2 regions of the Isoptericola sp. NPDC057559 genome follow, and region 2 is predicted to be linked to the other one. Evidence: riboswitches for the same ligand, from Rfam matches in the RefSeq annotation. Region 2 holds a riboswitch; the other holds the start of a gene.
The links. A riboswitch is a leader RNA that binds a small molecule or an ion and turns the genes downstream of it on or off. The one in region 2 is predicted to bind FMN.
Positions count from the first base shown of each region.

Region 1: another riboswitch for FMN. It lies ahead of pnuC (nicotinamide riboside transporter PnuC); the one in region 2 lies ahead of ribD (bifunctional diaminohydroxyphosphoribosylaminopyrimidine deaminase/5-amino-6-(5-phosphoribosylamino)uracil reductase RibD).

Region 1 covers NZ_JBHVFQ010000008.1:16,027-24,790, forward strand. The annotation lists gene ACFU5J_RS09885 (hypothetical protein) at 1-104, shown strand, start outside; gene ACFU5J_RS09890 (class I SAM-dependent methyltransferase) at 237-1,454, shown strand; gene ACFU5J_RS09895 (TetR family transcriptional regulator) at 1,465-2,265, shown strand; FMN riboswitch at 2,344-2,475, shown strand; gene pnuC (nicotinamide riboside transporter PnuC) at 2,601-3,311, shown strand; gene ACFU5J_RS09905 (acyl-CoA dehydrogenase family protein) at 3,493-4,737, opposite strand; gene ACFU5J_RS09910 (NUDIX domain-containing protein) at 4,911-5,393, shown strand; gene ACFU5J_RS09915 (Nramp family divalent metal transporter) at 5,412-6,671, opposite strand; gene ACFU5J_RS09920 (glycosyltransferase family 87 protein) at 6,893-8,185, shown strand; gene ACFU5J_RS09925 (choice-of-anchor I family protein) at 8,309-8,764, shown strand, end outside.
Region 2 covers NZ_JBHVFQ010000036.1:22,290-31,053, forward strand. The annotation lists gene ACFU5J_RS20290 (ABC transporter substrate-binding protein) at 1-482, opposite strand, end outside; gene ACFU5J_RS20295 (alpha/beta hydrolase) at 585-1,223, opposite strand; tRNA gene ACFU5J_RS20300 (tRNA-Pro) at 2,086-2,159, opposite strand; gene ribH (6,7-dimethyl-8-ribityllumazine synthase) at 2,211-2,738, opposite strand; gene ACFU5J_RS20310 (bifunctional 3,4-dihydroxy-2-butanone-4-phosphate synthase/GTP cyclohydrolase II) at 2,735-4,078, opposite strand; gene ACFU5J_RS20315 (riboflavin synthase) at 4,075-4,722, opposite strand; gene ribD (bifunctional diaminohydroxyphosphoribosylaminopyrimidine deaminase/5-amino-6-(5-phosphoribosylamino)uracil reductase RibD) at 4,726-5,835, opposite strand; FMN riboswitch at 5,977-6,106, opposite strand; gene ACFU5J_RS20325 (hypothetical protein) at 6,192-6,632, opposite strand; gene ACFU5J_RS20330 (hypothetical protein) at 6,683-7,738, opposite strand; partial or broken gene der (ribosome biogenesis GTPase Der) at 7,780-8,764, opposite strand, start outside.

The sequences.
Region 1 (8,764 bases), on a different contig from region 2:
CCGTCCGCGAGATCCGTTACCTGCAGCGCACGCGCCGCCCCGCCGACGCCGGGTTCGACGAGCCCCGACGGGACGAGCCCGGCGCGGGACCGCGCCAGGGCTGACCCCGCCAGGAGTCACCCGCTCCGGGCATCGACGCGGCGCAGGGCCCCGGGCTAGCGTCGAAGGCGGGCGTCTTCCCGACGACGCCCACGGGGAGCCCGCGACGGCGCGGGCGTCGCGACGGAGGCGTCGGCATGACAGACGTGACCCGGACCACCGGGAGGACCAGCACCAGCGCCGCGGAGGCGCACGAGCCGGGCCCGCCCTCACCGTCCGCGGCGGAGTTCGCCGACCGGCTCTTCGGCGCGGCGCTCGGCGCGATCGACACCCTCGCGGTCTACGTCGGCGACTCGCTGGGCTGGTACCGCGCGCTCGACGAGTGCGGCCCCCAGACCTCGGCGGAGCTGGCGGCCGTGACGGGCACGTCCGAGCGCTACACCCGGGAGTGGCTGGAGCAGCAGGCCGCGACGGGCATCCTCGTGGCGCACGAGCCCGACGGCGCCACCGACGGCCTGAGCCAGGCCGCACGGGCCGCCGCGCGCACGTTCGAGCTGCCCGAGGCGCACGCGGAGGTGCTGGCCGACCCGGAGTCGCTCAGCTACCTGGCGCCCCTGGCGCGGTTCGTCGGGGCCGTCGGGCCGCAGCTCCCCCACCTGCTGCGCTCGTACCGCACGGGCGGCGGGGTGTCGTGGGACCAGCTCGGCGACGACGCCCGCCACGCGCAGGCCGACGTCAACCGGCCGTGGTTCGAGCAGCGGCTGGCCTCGGCGCTGGCGAGCATCGAGCCGGTGCGGCAGGTGCTCAGCCGTCCGGGCGCCCGCGTGGTCGACGTCGGCTGCGGGTTCGGCTGGTCGACGCTCGCCCTCGCGCGCGCCTTCCCCACCGCGGAGCTGCACGGCGTCGACCTCGACCGGCCGTCGGTGGAGGCCGCCCGCGTCGCCGCGGCGCAGCGCGGCCTGGAGGAACGGGTCGTGTTCCACCTGTCCGACGCCGCGGAGCTGCGCACGGCCGAGCCGTTCGACGCGGCGTTCGCCTTCGAGTGCCTGCACGACATGCCGCGCCCGGTCGCCGTGCTGGAGGCCGTGCGGGAGTCGATGCGGCCCGACGGCGTCGTCGTCGTCATGGACGAGGCGGTCGCCGAGGAGTTCCAGGCCCCCGCCGACGACGTCGACCGGATCATGTACGGCTACAGCCTGTTCGTGTGCCTGCCGGACAGCCTGTCGTCGTGGCCGTCGGCGGCGACAGGCACGGTGATGCGCCCCGCCACCGTGCGCCGGTACGCCCGGGAGGCGGGCTTCGCCGGCGTGGAGGTGCTGCCCGTGGACGACTTCGGGCTCTTCCGGTTCTACCGCCTCCTGCTCGGGACCGAGGGCGGACGGACGCCGGCGGGTGAGGACGGCCTGCCGGAGTAATCTCCGTGGCATGACTGCCGTCCGGACGCACACCCACGCCCAGGCCGTCGACGCCGCGATCGACCTCTTCTCCCGGCAGGGCTACGAGCAGACCACCGTCGAAGAGATCGCCGATGCGGCCCGCGTCAGCCGTGCCACCTTCTTCCGCCGCTTCCGCTCCAAGGAGGACGTGGTCTTCGCCGACCACGAGCTCCTCCTCGAGGAGGTCGTGGTGATGCTCGCCGAGACCCGGCCCGAGGCCCGGGCCAGCGAGGAGTCCGGCCGCGCGCCCGAGCGGGCGTGGGACCCCGCGACCGACCCGTACCTCGAGGTCTGCCGGGCCGCCCGCCTCGTCTTCGACCACCACGTGGGCCAGCGGGAGACGTCGATCGCCCGCCACCAGCTGCTGCAGCAGGTGCCGGCGCTGCGCGACCGCGAGCTCGTCACGACGCACCGCTACGAGCGCGCCTTCACCGCGTACCTGCGCGACACGCTGCCCCCGGACCGCTCCACCACGACGATGTCGATCGCGTTCGCCGCGTCCGTCGTCGCCGTGCACAACGCCATCCTGCGGCGCTGGCTGCGCAACCCCCACCTGGACCTCCGGCCCGAGCTGGAGGAGGCGTTCGCCGACCTGCGCCGGGCGGCGATCACCCCCTTCCCGCACACCGACGAGCAGCTCGCCGCCGCGGGCGAGGTGCCGGTGACCGACGGCGACGGCGGGCGCTCCGTGGTGACGGGCGCCGACGGCCGGCGCGTCGTCGTCACCGTGCTGGAGCCCGGCGCCGGGCCCGACGACGTGGCCCGCGCCGTCCGCGACGCCCTCTCCTGAGCGCACGCCGGAATGACCCTGTGGCATCCTGCGTTGTGCAAGACGCCGCCGGGACCTCCGGCGGTGGAAGACACGCACGTACGTGCTCCGGGGTCGGTGAAATTCCGAGCCGGCGGTGACAGCCCGCGACCCGGCCTCCCTCGGGAGGCCGGTTGACCTGGTGAGATTCCAGGGCCGACGGTCAAAGTCCGGATGGGAGGAAGCACGTGCGGCACGCGCCCGGTGACGGGTGGGTGCCGCCGGGCGTCGTGTCGTCGACGGCGGGCCCCGGTCCGCCCTCGGCGGACGTCAGCCCTCACCCCGGACGCCGCACCCTCGGACCGGGAGAGTGAACGATGGACGCGATCGACGCGTTCTTCAACGCCACGCTGACCATCGGTGACCAGCACATGTCGTGGCGCGAGATCGTCGGCAACGGCTTCGGCCTGGCGTCGGCGCTGGGCGGCATGCGGCGCAAGGTGTGGGCCTGGCCCGTCGGCATCGTCGGCAACCTGCTGCTGTTCACGGTGTTCATGGGCTCGTGGTTCGGCGACTCCAGCCGCGCCGACATGCTCGGCCAGGCCGGCCGCCAGGTGATGTTCCTGATCGTGTCGATCTATGGCTGGGTGCAGTGGCGGCGCACCGAGCGCGCCGCCCTCGAGGTGCGCGCCGACGGCAGGATCCCCGCCGACGGCGGCGCCGCGGTGCACCCGCACTGGGCCTCCTGGCGGGAGCGCGTCGGGATCGTCGTCGTGATGGTGGGCGGCACCCTGCTGCTCACGCCGCTGTTCCGCGCGCTCGGCTCGTACGAGCCGGTGTGGTCGGACGCCTGGATCTTCATGGGCTCCCTCGTCGCCACCTACGGCATGGCCAAGGGCTGGGTGGAGTTCTGGCTGGTCTGGGTGGCGGTGGACGTCGTGGGCGTGCCGCTCCTCTGGTCGGCGCAGTACTACGCGACCGCGCTCATGTACGTGTTCTACGGCGCCTTCACGCTGACCGGGTTCTTCGTCTGGTGGCGCGTGCACCGCCGCGAGCAGGCCGAGGCGGAGTCGACGATCGCCGCCTGACCCCCGACGGCGCGGCAGTTTGGTGTCGGGGCGGCAGTTCGAACTGCCGCATCGGCACCGAACTGCCGCGGATCCTCAGTCGTCGCCCTCACGGACGGCCGCGTCCACGTCAACGAGCCCGCACGCGACGACGGGGACCCGCGCGGCTGCGCGGGTCCCCGTCGTGCGGAGGGTGCTGGGCTCAGGCGAAGGCGGAGACCCCGGTGATGTCGCGGCCCACGATGAGCGCCTGCATCGACTCGGTGCCCTCGTAGGTGTGCAGCGCCTCGAGGTCGGCGAAGTGCCGCGCGACCCGGTTGGCGAGCAGGATGCCGTTGCCGCCGAGCATGTCGCGGGCGATCGACGCGACCTCGCGGGCCTGGCGCGTCGTCGTGTACTTGGCGAGGGACGCCTGCTCGCCGGTCAGCGTGCCGGCGTCGGCGAGGCGCGTGATCTGCGCGACCAGCAGCTGCATCTGCGTGACCAGCGAGAGCATGCGGGTGAGCCGCTCCTGCACCATCTGGTTCTTGGCCAGCGGGCGGCCGAACTGGATGCGCTGCGTCGAGTACGCGGCGGCGGCCTCGTAGCAGGCGACGGCGTGCCCGACGGCGGACCAGGCCACCGCGAGGCGGGTCGCGAAGAGGACGGCGGCGGTCGCCTTGAACGACGTCGCGCCGGGCAGCGCGGCGTCCGCGGGGACGAACACGTCGTCGAGCACGATGTGCGCCTGCCAGATGGCGCGCAGCGAGACCTTGCCCTCGATCGTGGTGGCGGCGTAGCCGGGGGCGTCCTGCGGGACGATGAAGCCGTGCACCTGGTTGTCGCCGTCGTCGCCGACGAGACGGGCCCACACGACGGTGATGTCGCCGCAGGAGCCGAAGCCGATCCACTTCTTCTCGCCGTCGAGCACGTAGCCCTCGACGCCGTCGCGCGTCTCCTTGCGGGCGGTGGTCTCGAGCGAGACGGAGTCCGAGCCGTGCGTGGGCTCGGTGAGCGCGAACGCGCCGAGGATCTCGCCGCGCGCCATCGGCTCGGCGTACTGCTCGATCTGCTCCGGCGAGCCGTGCATGATGATCGACCGCAGGGCGAGGCCGCCCTGGACGCCGCAGATGGTGGCGACGGAGCCGTCGCCGCGCGACATCTCCATGCTGGCGAGGCCCTCGGCCATGAACGACACGGACGGGCGGCCGGGCACGTCGACGCCGTCGCGCAGGAAGTCGCGCTCGGCGAGCTTCTTCACGAGGTCGAACGGCACCTCGGCGCGCTCCCAGTAGCCGTCGATGACGGGGAGCACCTCGTCCTGGACGAACTCGCGGACGGCGAGCTGGTGCGCGCGCTCCTCGGGGGCGACGCCGGCGAAGGCGCCCACGTAGTCGAGGTCCAGCGGCTGCGAGACGTCGTAGTCGGGGGCGGTCACGCCGGGCATGACGGGGGCGGTGCGGGTCATCGACGACCTCTCTCTGCACGGGGGTCCGGCGTTCCGGGCCCGGAGAAGGAGGGCCGGCGCCGCCACGAGGCTGGTGGTGTGGCGACGCCGACCTGCCCCCATGGTGACCCGCGACGGCGTCTCAGGTCAAGCGATACTCGGTCTCAGGGCGCGCGGTCGACGATCCTGGGGTGATGGCGACGACCAGCGCGGGGCTGCTGCTCTACCGGACCACGCCCGACGGCGGGCTCGAGGTGCTGCTCGGGCACATGGGCGGGCCGTTCTGGGCGCGCAAGGACGAGGGCGCGTGGACCGTGCTCAAGGGCGAGCTCGAGCCGGACGAGGAGCCGCACGCGGCCGCGCTCCGCGAGGCGGCGGAGGAGCTCGGGCTGCCGCTCCCGGAGCCGTCGTCCCCCGACGTCGACCTCGGCGAGGTGCGGCAGAGGTCCGGCAAGCGGGTGGTCGCGTGGGCCCGTCCGTGGCCGGACCCGCAGCCGGACCTCGCCACGGCCCGCAGCAACACCGTCGAGATCGAGTGGCCGCCGCGCTCCGGGAAGCGGATCGAGGTGCCCGAGATCGACCGCGTCGCCTGGTTCGGGCCCGACGACGCGCGCCGCGTCGTCGTCAGCGCGCAGGCCGCGCTCGTCGACCGCCTCGAGGCCGCGCTGGCGCCCTGACCCCGGCCTCGACGGCCGCTAGCCGGTGAACGTCAGCCACAGGAGCGCGATGTTGAGCGCCACGATGACGGCGGCCACGGCCCAGGCGGCCACCTGGGTGAGGACGCCGTTGCGGAAACCGCCCAGCAGACCGGCGTCGCGGGTGATCCGCACCAGCGGCACCATCGCGAACGGGATGCCGAAGCTCAGCACCACCTGGCTCACGACCAGCAGCCACGTGGGCGACACCCCCGTGGCGAGCAGCACGATGGCGGGCACCAGGGTGACCAGGCGCCGGGCCAGCAAGGAGACCCGGACGCGGAGCAGCCCGGACATGATCTCGGCCCCCGCGTAGGCGCCGACCGACGTGGACGCGAGCCCGGACGCCAGCAGGCCGACGCCGAAGAGGATGGCCACCGCCGGCCCGAGGGACGACTCGATCGCGGCGTGCGCGCCCTCGATCGAGTCGGTGCCGGTGCGGCCCGGGAGGTTCGCGGCGGCGAGCAGCAGCATCGCGATGTTGACCCCGCCCGCGAGCACGAGCGCCGCGACCACGTCCCAGCGCGTGGCGGTGAGCAGGCGGCGCACGGTGGCGGTCGACGGCGGCGCGGGCTCGTCGTCGCCGTCCGCCACCCCGGCGGCGAGGAGGTGCTGCCGCTGCACGCGCGCGTCGTGCCGCACCCGGTCGCGCGCGAGAGACGAGTGCAGGTAGATCGCGTGCGGCATCACCGTGGCGCCGAGCATCGACGCCGCCAGCAGCACCGACTCGGGGCCGTCGAGGCGCGGCACCAGCCCGCCGAGCACGGCGCCCAGGTCGGGCGGCGAGAAGAACAGGCCCGCGCAGAACCCGACCGTGAGCACCACGAGCATCGACGTCACGACCGACTCGAAGACGCGCTGCCCGCGCCGCTGTTGGACCGTGAGCACCAGCATGGACACGACGCCGGTGATGAGGCCGCCCAGCACCAGCGGGACGCCGAACAGCAGGTGCAGGGCGATGGCGCCGCCGATCACCTCGGCGACGTCGGTGGCCATCGCGACCACCTCGGCCTGCGCCCAGTAGACGACGCGGCCGCGCCGGGAGAGCCGCTCGCCGAGCACCTCGGGCAGCGACCGGCCGGTGACCACGCCGAGCTTGGCCGACAGGTACTGCACCAGCACCGCCATGACGTTCGCGACCACCAGCACCCACACCAGCAGGTAGCCGAACCGCGCACCGGCGGTGAGGTTGGCGGCCACGTTCCCCGGGTCCACGTAGGCGATGGCGGCGACGAACGCCGGGCCGAGCAGCGCCACGATCCGGGCGGGGCGGGCGCCCCGGTGGCGGGCACCGCTCGCGCCGGTGCCGTCGGCGCCGGGCGCGGGCGGCGCCGGGGCGGTGGCGGGCGTCGGTCGGCTCACGGGACTCCTTCGGTCGGACAGTTTTCGGGTGTCCGAAACTCTAGACGTCTATCACCGTATCTCGCATCCCCGCCTGCGTCCGGGGCCGCCTCCGAGGCCGGTCTGCCACGATGTCGGTCGTGCCCACCACGCAGCCGCCCTCCGCGCGGCGAGACCCCGGTCCCCTCGGCGCCGTGCTGAGGTCCCCGTGGCTGCTGGCGCTCGGCTTCGTCGCGGTCCACGCGTGGGTGGTGAACCAGGCGATCACCTGGGGGAACACCATCTACGGCGACGTGACGCTGTACGAGTGGTGGGCCCGCCACGGCCTCACCACCGGGCAGTGGCCCGTGCTCGACTACGACTGGGTGTACCCCGCCGGCGCGCTCGTCCCGGTCACGCTGCCCGCCCTCCTGTCGCACGGCGTCCTGGGGTACGAGATCGTCTGGACGGCGATGGTCGTGGCGCTCGACGCCGTCGCCACGATCGTGCTGGTGCGGTCCGCCCCGCGCGGCGTGCTCGGCGCCTGGTGGTGGCTCGCGTTCCTCGTCGCGCTCGGCCCGATCTTCGTGGGGCGGCTCGACGGCGTCGTCGCGCCGCTCATCCTCGTCGCGCTGGTCGTCGCCTCCCGCCGCCCGGCGCTCGCGACGGCGGTCGCCACCGCCGGGGCGTGGATCAAGATCGCGCCCGGCGCCGTCGTCGTGGCCCTGGCCGCCACCCGCGCGCGCTGGCGGGACCTGCTGCGGCACGTCGTCGTGCCGGGGGCGGCCGTCAGCGTGGTCGTCGTCGGGCTCGCCCTCGCGGGCGGCGCGGGCGAGCGCGCGTTCTCCGTCTTCGGCCAGCAGGAGGCCCGCACGCTGCAGGCCGAGTCCGTGTTCGCGACCTGGTTCAGCGTGGCGCGCCTGTGGGACCCGACCGTGCGGATCGACTACAACGACGTCATCTACACGTACGAGGTGCAGGGCGAGGCCGCCCGGCAGGTCGCCACGGCCCTCGACTGGCTGCTGCCCCTCGTGGTGCTCCTGCTCGCCGCCCTCACCTGGTGGACGGCGCACCGCCGCCCCGACCACGCCGGCGACATCCTGCTGCTCAGCACCGCCGCCCTGCTGCTCGCGCTCATCGTGTTCAACAAGGTGGGGTCGCCCCAGTTCGTCGCGTGGATCGGGCCGCCGCTGGCCGCCGCGCTCGCGCTGGCCGGCCCCGGCACGCGCCGGCTCTGGGGACCGCCCGCCGTCGGGGCCTTGCTCGCCGCGCTCGGCACGCAGATCGTCTACCCCGTCGCCTACGGGGAGTTCCTCGCCGGCGAGCCCGCGATGATCGCCGTCGAGGGGCTGCGCAACCTCGCGCTCGTCGTGCTCCTCGGGGGCGCGGTCTGGCGGATCGCGCAGCTCGGGCGCGACGGCGTGCGCGACGTCGCCGGCGACGCGACCGCCTGAGCCAGGCGTTCACCGGCAGGCCGGCGCGCGTTCACCGCGGCCTCCCCGGGCGGCCATCCGTCCTCCCTACGGTCACCCCGAGGGCGCGCAGGCGCGCGCCACCGGCCCGCCACGGAGGACCCCTTGCGCAACGCCCGCACCCCGGTGCCCGACCACCTCACCCCCCGGCCCCGGCGGCGCGCCGTCGTCGGAGCCTGCGCGACGACCCTCGCCGTCGCGCTGGCCGTGCCCCTCGCGCTCACCGCGTCGGCCCACCGCGACACGCAGCCCGGCGCGGGCGTCGTCGCGCAGCCGGTGACGACGTCCGCCGACGACGCCCGCATCGCCCTCTCGCCGCTCGGCTCGTACGCCACGGGGGTCTTCGACCGTTCGGCGGCGGAGATCGTCGCCTACCACGCGCGCTCGCAGCGCCTGTTCTCGGTGGACGCGCAGGCGGGCGAGGTCACCGTGCTCGACGTCGCGCGGCCGTCGGCGCCGCGCCAGCTCTTCGCGCTCCGGACCACGGGCGTGCGGGCCGCCGACGGCACCACCGTGCCCGACGGCGCGATCGCGAACTCGGTGGCCGTCCGGCCCGACGGC
Region 2 (8,764 bases):
ACCACGCCGTAGGTGTGCCCCTCGGCGTCCTGCGTCACGGACGTCAGCTGCGGGTTGAGCGAACTAAGAACATCGTCGTCCGACACGTTCGACGTGATGTCAGCGGCCTGCCCGCGCTCGATGAGCGACTGGATGTCGGTGAACGGCACCTGCAGGGTGGTCGGCAGCGTCCCACCCACCAGCAGCGCGGAGAAGGTCGAGACGTCGTACTTCGTCTCCTCGTCCTCGATCGTGATGTTCGGGTGCAGCTCCTCGAACGCGGCGATCGCGTTCTCCCAGGCCTCCAGCGTGGCGGCTTGGTCGGAGGTCGGCCGCTCCCCCACCGTGATCGTGACGTCGGCGTCGGCGTCGGGGTCGCAGGCCGCTGCGGCCGGCGGCCCCGCCTCCGGCGACGCCCCGTCCGAGCACCCGCCCACCATGAGCCCCGCGAGCGCGATGCCCGAGACCATCCCGCCGACGCGACCCCAACGACGCTCTGACATACCTCTACTCCTTCGTAGATTCCGGGAACCGATGCTAAAACCGGTTTCACTCCGTGTGTCACACAGGGTGCCCGGCACGGGTGGGGCTGTCAACCCCCGGTCTCACCGGGGCGCGACCCAGCCCTCGCGGACGAGCCACGTCTCGCACGGCCGCGTCCAGCCGACCCGGTCCGCGTCGAGGCCGCAGCCATGGCCACCCACCGGGTACAGGTGCAGCTCGTGCGGCACGCTCGCCGTGGCCAGCGCCGCCGACAGCAGCTGCGAGTGCGCGGCAGGCACCTTGGGGTCGTCGAAGGAGTGGAAGAGGAAGATCGGGGGCGCCGCGGGCGTCACCAGCGCGTCCAGTGACAGGGCCGCCCGCCGGTCGGGGGTGTCAACGTCCCCGAGCAGCACGCTCGCCGAGTCGCGGTGGACGTGCCGTTCTAGTGTCACGACCGGATACCCGAGCACCGCGCCGTCGACCCTGGCCGAGTCGCCCTCGGGGGCGAGAGCGGCCAGGCCGGCGGCGTGGCCGCCCGCGGAAAATCCCACGAGCAGCACCCGCTCGACGCCCTCCGACCGGAGCTCAGCGACTCGCGCTGCGATGGCCTGGTGCGCCGCCGGGTGCGGCCTACCGAGCGGGTACTTCAGCACGCTGGCCGGCAGGCCTAGCCCCTGCAGCCACTCGGCGACAGGCTCCGCCTCGTGCGATGCGTGGGTTCGGTATCCGCCCCCAGGAAGTACCAGCGCGTGACGATTCATCGAACCTCCTGAAACCGGTTTTGACGTGGCCGACAGGGTGGCACCAACCTGCCTTGTCGAGCAAGTCGCAGCACGCGACGTCACTCACCACGAGGCACGGCCAACGGAACTCTTGGGCATCGGGACGGTCATGCGTCATGACGAACTCGCCTCGGTTCTTGTCCGTGAAGGGTTTCGCTGAGGAGCGTGCGATCACCGAGGGCGCGGTGTACACGCTGCTCAGGGCTGGCGAGGTGCCCGCGATCCAGGTCGGGCCGAAGCGATGTTGCGCATCGAGAGGGCGAAGCTCGAGGAGCACATCAGGCACCGGAACTCGGCCGCTCGGGACACCGTCACCAAGGTCAGGCCGAGCCCGAGGCGACGGCCTGGACCACGCCTGCCGGCCGGCTGCGCCGCTGACCGCCGACTGGGCGAGCCGGCATCGTCGGCAGCGACGCCGCCCGTCCGAGAAGGTGGAGGTGCTCTCCGGTGCGTACGGGCGTCCATTGGGGCCGTGTGCCTTGGCCAGCCGGTTCGCACCCAGTCGTGACTGCTCCAGGGAGCCGTGCAGCCGCATCCGCTCGTAATGCACGGCGCGCAGGCCGGGCCGCCGGGGCACCAGAATGCGGCGTCAGACAGACCATGCCCCCGCGGGACTTGATCCCCGCGACAGGCGTCCCCAGTTCACATCAACGGTCGGCGCCCGACCGTAGGCCGCACAAAGCCCGAGCTTCCGCGGCTCTCGCGACATGGCCATCTGAGTATCGGGCATCCTCGCCACGATCTGTCATCCAGTCTTGGTGGAATTCCTGCGATCGGACGTCCACCAACGACCACTAACGACAAATGCCCAGGTGAGAAATGGCTCTCACCTGGGCTTTTGTCGGGCTGACAGGATTTGAACCTGCGACCCCCTGACCCCCAGTCAGGTGCGCTACCAAGCTGCGCCACAGCCCGTCGGCCCAGCACGGTGACACTGCGTGCCACCCCGGAGGGCCGACCGAAATACTACCCCAGGTCGGAGGCTGCTCCTGCATCGACGCGGGCACCTGCGAGACGGGCGTCGCGGACCTCGCCGAGCACGCGGGCGGTGGCGAGCGCGGCGGCGGCGGCCTCGTACCCCTTGTCCTCGTGGGAGCCCTCCAGCCCGGCGCGGTCGAGGGCCTGCTGCTCGTCGTCGCACGTCAGGAGGCCGAAGCCCACGGGGACCGTGTGGTCGAGGGCCACGCGGTTGAGCCCGTCGGTCGCGGCGGCGCACACGTAGTCGAAGTGCGGGGTGCCGCCGCGGATGACGACGCCCAGGGCGACGACGGCGTCGTACCCGGCGGCCGCGAGCGCCTGCGCGGCGACGGGCAGCTCGAACGACCCGGGCACGCGCACCACGCGGGGGTCGGCGACGCGGTGGTCGGCGCACGCGCGCAGGGCGCCGTCGAGCAGACCGTCCATGACGGTGGTGTGCCAGCTCGCGGCGACGACGGCGACGCGCAGGTCGGAGCAGTCGACGGGCGCGACGGCGGGGGCGCCGGCGCCGCTCATCGGGTGGCCCCGGCGGCGAGCGGGGCGGGGGTGGTGGTGCGGTGCATCGGGGTTCCTCCGGTGTCGTGCGTGGTGTCGGGAGCGTGCTCGGTCAGGTGGGGCAGGTCGTGGCCCATGCGGTCGCGCTTGGTGCGCAGGTAGCCGAGGGTGCGCGGGTGGGCGGGCAGCGCGAGCGGGAGGCGATCGACGACGTCCGCTCCCCCGGCGACGAGGCCGTCGACCTTGGCGGGGTTGTTGGTGAGCAGCCGCACGCGGGGCACGCCGAGGTCGCGCAGCACGTGCGCGGCGGCGGTGTAGTCGCGGGCGTCGGCGGGCAGCCCCTGGTCGAGGTTGGCGTCCACGGTGTCTCGCCCGGCGTCCTGGAGGGCGTAGGCGGCGAGCTTGGCGGCGAGGCCGATCCCGCGTCCCTCGTGCCCGCGCAGGTAGACGACGACGCCGCGCCCGGCCGCGACGACCCGGCGCAGCGACTCGTCGAGCTGCGGCCCGCAGTCGCAGCGCAGGCTGCCGAACGCGTCGCCGGTGAGGCACTCGGAGTGCACCCGGGCCAGGACGGGCCCGGCGGCGGGGTCGGCGAGGGCGTCGAGCGGCCCGGCCACGAGCGCCACGTGCTCGTCCCCGGTGCGCGTGTCCCGGTAGGCGACGCCGGTGAGCTCGCCGTGCCGGGTGGGCAGCGTGGTGACGGCGACCCGCTCGACGAGCACCTCCGTCGCCCGCCGGTAGGCGACGAGGTCGGCCACGCTGATGAGGGTGAGCCCGTGCTCGGCGGCGAACTCGGTCAGCGCGGGCAGCCGCATCATCGTGCCGTCGTCGTGCACCAGCTCGGCGAGGACGCCGGCGTCGCCCCGGCCGGCGAGGCGGGCGAGGTCGACGGCGGCCTCGGTGTGCCCGCGCCGCTCGAGCACGCCACCGGGGCGGGCGCGCAGGGGCAGCACGTGCCCGGGCCGGGTGAGGTCGGCGGGCGCGGCCCCCCGGTCGGCGAGCAGGCGGGCGGTGCGGGCGCGGTCGGCGCCGGAGATCCCGGTGGTGACGCCGGCGGCGGCGTCGACGGTCACGGTGTACGCGGTGCGGAAGGCGTCCTGGTTCGCCTCGACCATGAGCGGCAGGCCGAGCCGGTCGAGCTGCTCCCCCGCCACGCCCACGCACACGAGCCCGCTGGTGTGCCGCACCAGGAAGCCCATGAGCTCGGGGGTGGCGGCGTCGGCGGCGAGGATGAGGTCGCCCTCGTTCTCGCGGTCGGCGTCGTCGGCCACGACGACGGGGCGGCCGGCGGCGACGTCGACGATCGCCCGCGCGACGCGCTCGGTCGCCCCCTCGACCTCGCGGAGCGTCGCGGCGGTCATCGAACCGCCCCCGCCGCGACGGCGCCGGACGGTCCGAGCGCCACGCCGGACGCCAGGTGTCGCTCGACGTACTTGCTCAGCACGTCGACCTCGAGGTTGACCTGCTCCCCGACACCACGGAGACCGAGGGTGGTGCGCGCCCGGGTCTCGGGGATGAGGCTCACCGTGAAGGACGCGTCGCCCGCGGCCACGACGGTGAGGCTGACGCCGTCGACGGCGATCGACCCCTGCGCCACGACGTACCGGGCCAGGTCGGCCGGCAGCGCGACCTCGACGACCTCCCACTGCGTGCCCGGCGTGCGGGCCAGCACGGTGCCGACGCCGTCGACGTGGCCCTGCACGACGTGCCCGCCGAACCGCCCGTCCGCCGCGAGCGCCCGCTCGAGGTTGACGCGGTCGCCGGGGCGGCGCGCGCCGAGGCCGGTGCGCCGCAGGGTCTCCGCCATGAGGTCGGCGGTCCAGGTGGCGCGGCCGTCGTGCGCACCGGTCTCCGCGACGGTCAGGCAGCAGCCGTCGACGGCGATCGAGTCGCCCAGCCGGCCGCCGTCGAGCACCCTCTCGGCCGCGACGGTGAGGCGGGCGCCGTCCGCGTGCTCGCGCACGGCGACGACGGTGCCGAGCTCCTCCACGATGCCGGTGAACATGGCTCAGCGCTCCTTCCGCGGCCGCATGACGAGCCGCACGGTGGGGGTGTCGGTGGGGTCGGCCGGGTCCTGGGGCAGGACGGCCACGTCGAGCAGGTCGAGGCGGGCGGCGTCGGCGATGGTGCCGATCCCGAGGTCGGCGACGGCGGGGGCGCCGACGCCGAGCAGCACCGGCGCGACGTACGCGACGACGTCGTCGACCAGGCCGGCGCGCCAGAACGCCGCCGCGAGGGCGGGGCCGCCCTCGAGGAGGACGTGCCGGTGCTCGCGGTACCAGAGCAGGTCCAGCACCTCGTGCGGGTCGTGGGTGCGCAGGTGCATCACGGGCTCCCCCGCGGCCGCGGCGCGCGCCAGGCGGGAGGTGGCCGGCAGCTCCCGCAGCCCGACGACGACACGCTCGGGCTGCGGGCCGGGCACGTGCCGCACCGTGAGGTCGGGGTCGTCGGCGAGGGCGGTGCCGGTTCCGACGACGACCGCGTCCGCGGAGGCCCGCAGGCGGTGCACGTCGTGGCGGGCCGCGCGGCCGGAGATCCAGCGGGACGTGCCGTCCGCGGCGGCGGCGCGCCCGTCGAGGGTGGTCGCCACCTTCCACGTGACGACGGGGCGGCCGAGCTCGAGCGCGTGGGTCCACGTGGCGTTGAGCGCGCGGGCCTCGTCGGCGAGCACGGCCCCGACGACGTCGACGCCCGCGGAGCGCAGCCGGGCGGCGCCGCCCGAGGCGGCCGGGTTCGGGTCGTGGTCGCCGTGCACGACGCGCGCGACGCCGGCGTCGAGCAGCGCGTCCACGCAGGGGCCGGTGCGGCCGTGGTGGTTGCAGGGCTCGAGCGTGACGACGGCGGTCGCTCCGCGGGCGGCGGTGGGTCCGAGGCGCTCCACGGCGGCGCGCAGGGCCTCGACCTCGGCGTGCGGCGTGCCCGCCCCGTGGTGGTAGCCCTCGGCGATCGCCGTGCCGTCGGCGGCCAGGAGCACGCACCCCACGCGAGGGTTGGGCCCCCGGGCGGGGATCTGCGCGGCGAGCTCCAGCGCCCGGCGCATCGCGGCACGCTCGGCGTCGGTGGCGTCGCCCCCGCCGGCGCCCGTCGCCGGGAACCGGCCGGGCTGCGGCTGCTCCATGTGTCCTGCCCCTGTCGTCCGGTCGCGGACCCCGGGGTGCAGGAAGGCGGGGTCGGACGTGCTCGAGCCGGCCGGTCGCGTGCCGCCACGACGGGTGGCGCGGGCCCTCGAGGGGCCTGGGACGGACCGGACGGGGAGCCGTCGCGTGCGCTTCCCATCCGGACTTTGACCGTCGGTCCAGGAGTTCCACCTGGTCAACCGGTCACAGGCTGTGACCGGGTCGCGGACTTTCACCGCCGGCTCGGAATTTCACCGACCCCAGAGCACGCGAGCAATTCGCTCGTCACCGCTGACCGTGCCACGCCGCGTCGGCTCCTGGCAAGCCCGGGTGGCGCACGTCTCACCCCGGCCCGGCGTCAGTCCCAAACGAGGGACAGCACGCGGTGCCCGGCCGGGACGTCGGGCACGTCGGTGAACCAGGGCGCGGGGTAGACGTACCCCTCGACGACGCCGTCGGCCTGGAGCTCGTCCGCCCCGACGAGGTCCTCGACCTCCTCGGTGACGAGCGTCGTGCAGACGGCGACGGCCTCGGCGACGATCCAGTCGCCGTCGTCCTCGACGGACTCCTCGTGCAGCTCGACGCGCACCCAGGCGACCCCCTCCCAGGCGGCGAGCCGCTCCAGGCGCCGCCGGATCTCGGCGAGCGGCGGGCGCCCGTCGCCCCACTGGTTCGGCGCGAGCGACTCCTCGTCGTCGTTGCCGTCGAAGAACTCGGCGAGCGTCAGCAGCGGGATCCGACGGTCGTCGCCGCCGTCGGCGGCCCCGGAGCGCCGGTCCAGCTCGTCGCGGGTGATCACGCCATCGACACTAGGCCCGGCGGCACCCGCACGCGACGGTCCCGGGGCCATCAGGCCTGGCGGTCGGGCGCAGGCCGGCGGGCCGTGCGGCGGTCGTCGTCGCGGCCGAGGGCGACGCCGAGGGCGGCGAGGACCAGCAGGTCCACCACGAGCCCGGCGACCGCCGCCCACTGCACGGCACGGAACGCCAGCAGCTGCGTGACGAGGAGGCTGACGAGCACGCCGCGCCGCACCCACACGGCACCGGCGCGGTGGTCGCGCGGGCCCACCGTCATCCCCCGCACCACGCAGGCGACGGTCGCCGCGACGGCCACGAGGATGCCCGCGCCGACCCAGGCCGGCACGTCGACGCCGCCGACCAGGACGCGCAGCCCCACGACCAGCGACGCGGTCGCGGTGCCCAGCACGGCGACGACGACCACCGCCGCGGCCCACCGGTGCTCCATCGCCTCGGCGAACCACGCGGACGCGCGCCGCACGAGGGCGCGCACCGGGTCGGGGACGGCGACGTCGTCGGGGGGCACGGCCTCCACCAGCGCCGCGACCTCGTCGGCGCCGGGCTCCCCGCGGCCACGCGCCACGAGGGCGCGGGCCTCGTCGCGCTCCGCGTCGGTGAACCCGCCGGCCACCCCGGCGACAGCGCGGTCGGTCGCCACCGCGAGGTACTCCGCGGGGTGGTGCGCGCGACGGCCGTGCAGCGCCTCGACGAGGAGCACCAGCACCACGACGACCGCGTAGATGAGGGCCGCCGTCGGCGCGTAGAAGTAGTCGTTGTCGGAGGTGACGAACTTGCCGATCTCGTCGACGAACAGCCCGAAGCCGATCCCGCCGAGCACCGCGCCCACCGAACGCAGGGCCGGGCCCACCCACGAGAGCAGCACCACCACCGCGAGCGCCATGCCGAGCCCGCCCCACAGGACGTGCGCCACGTGCAGCCCGCCGCCGCCCACCTGCGGGTACCCGGAGGCGGCGAGCAGGAACCGGGTCACCAGCACGGTGGCCACGGTGACGACGAGGAACGTCACCAGGTGCCGCACGGCGGAGGTGTCGCGCGCCGCGCCGAGGCGCAGCAGGCGACCCCGGCGGGCGAGCGGGGCGGCGCTCATCGCAGGCTCATCGGCGGCTCATGGGCGGCTCGTCCGCGCCGTCAGCGACGCCGCTTCTCCCGCACCCGCACGCTGATCTCGATGGGCGAGCCCTCGAACCCGAACGTCTCGCGCAGGCGGCGCTCGATGAACCGGCGGTACCCGGCCTCGAGGAACCCGGTCGCGAAGATGACGAACCGCGGCGGCCGGGTCGAGGCCTGCGTGCCGAACAGGATGCGCGGCTGCCGGCCCCCGCGCAGCGGGTGCGGGTGGGCGGCGACGAGCTCGCCGAGGAAGGCGTTGAGGCGGCCGGTCGGGATGCGGGTGTCCCACGACTCCAGCGACGTCTCGAGCGCGCGCGTGAGCCGGTCCGTGTGCCAGCCGGTGCGGGCCGAGACGTTGACGCGCGGCGCCCACTGCACCTGCACCAGGTCCTTCTCGATCTCGCGCTCGAGGTACGGGCGACGGTCGTCGTCCATGAGGTCCCACTTGTTGTACGCGATGACGAGCGCGCGGCCGGCGTCGACGGCCTGCGAGATGACCCGCGTGTCCTGCTCCGTCATCGGCTCCGACGCGTCGACCAGCACCACGGCGACCTCGGCCTTCTCGATCGCCGCCTGCGTGCGCAGGGAGGCGTAGAAGTCCGCGCCGCGCGTCTGGTGCACGCGGCGGCGGATCCCGGCCGTGTCGACGAACCAGTACGGCACGCCCTTGATCTCGACGAGCTCGTCGACGGGGTCGCGGGTGGTGCCGGCGATCTCGTCGACGACCACGCGCTCGGCGCCCGCGATCTTGTTCAGCAGCGACGACTTGCCGACGTTCGGGCGGCCGACGAGCGCCACGCGGCGCGGCCCGGCCGGCCGCAGCTCGCCGTGCTCGGAGACCTCGGGCAGCACCTTCATGGCCGCGTCGAGCAGGTCGCCGGTGCCGCGCCCGTGCAAGGCGGAGACGGGGTGCGGCTCGCCCAGCCCGAGCGCCCACAGGTAGGTGGCGTCCGCCTCGCCGGAGGGGCCGTCCACCTTGTTCGCGCACAGGATCACGGGCTTG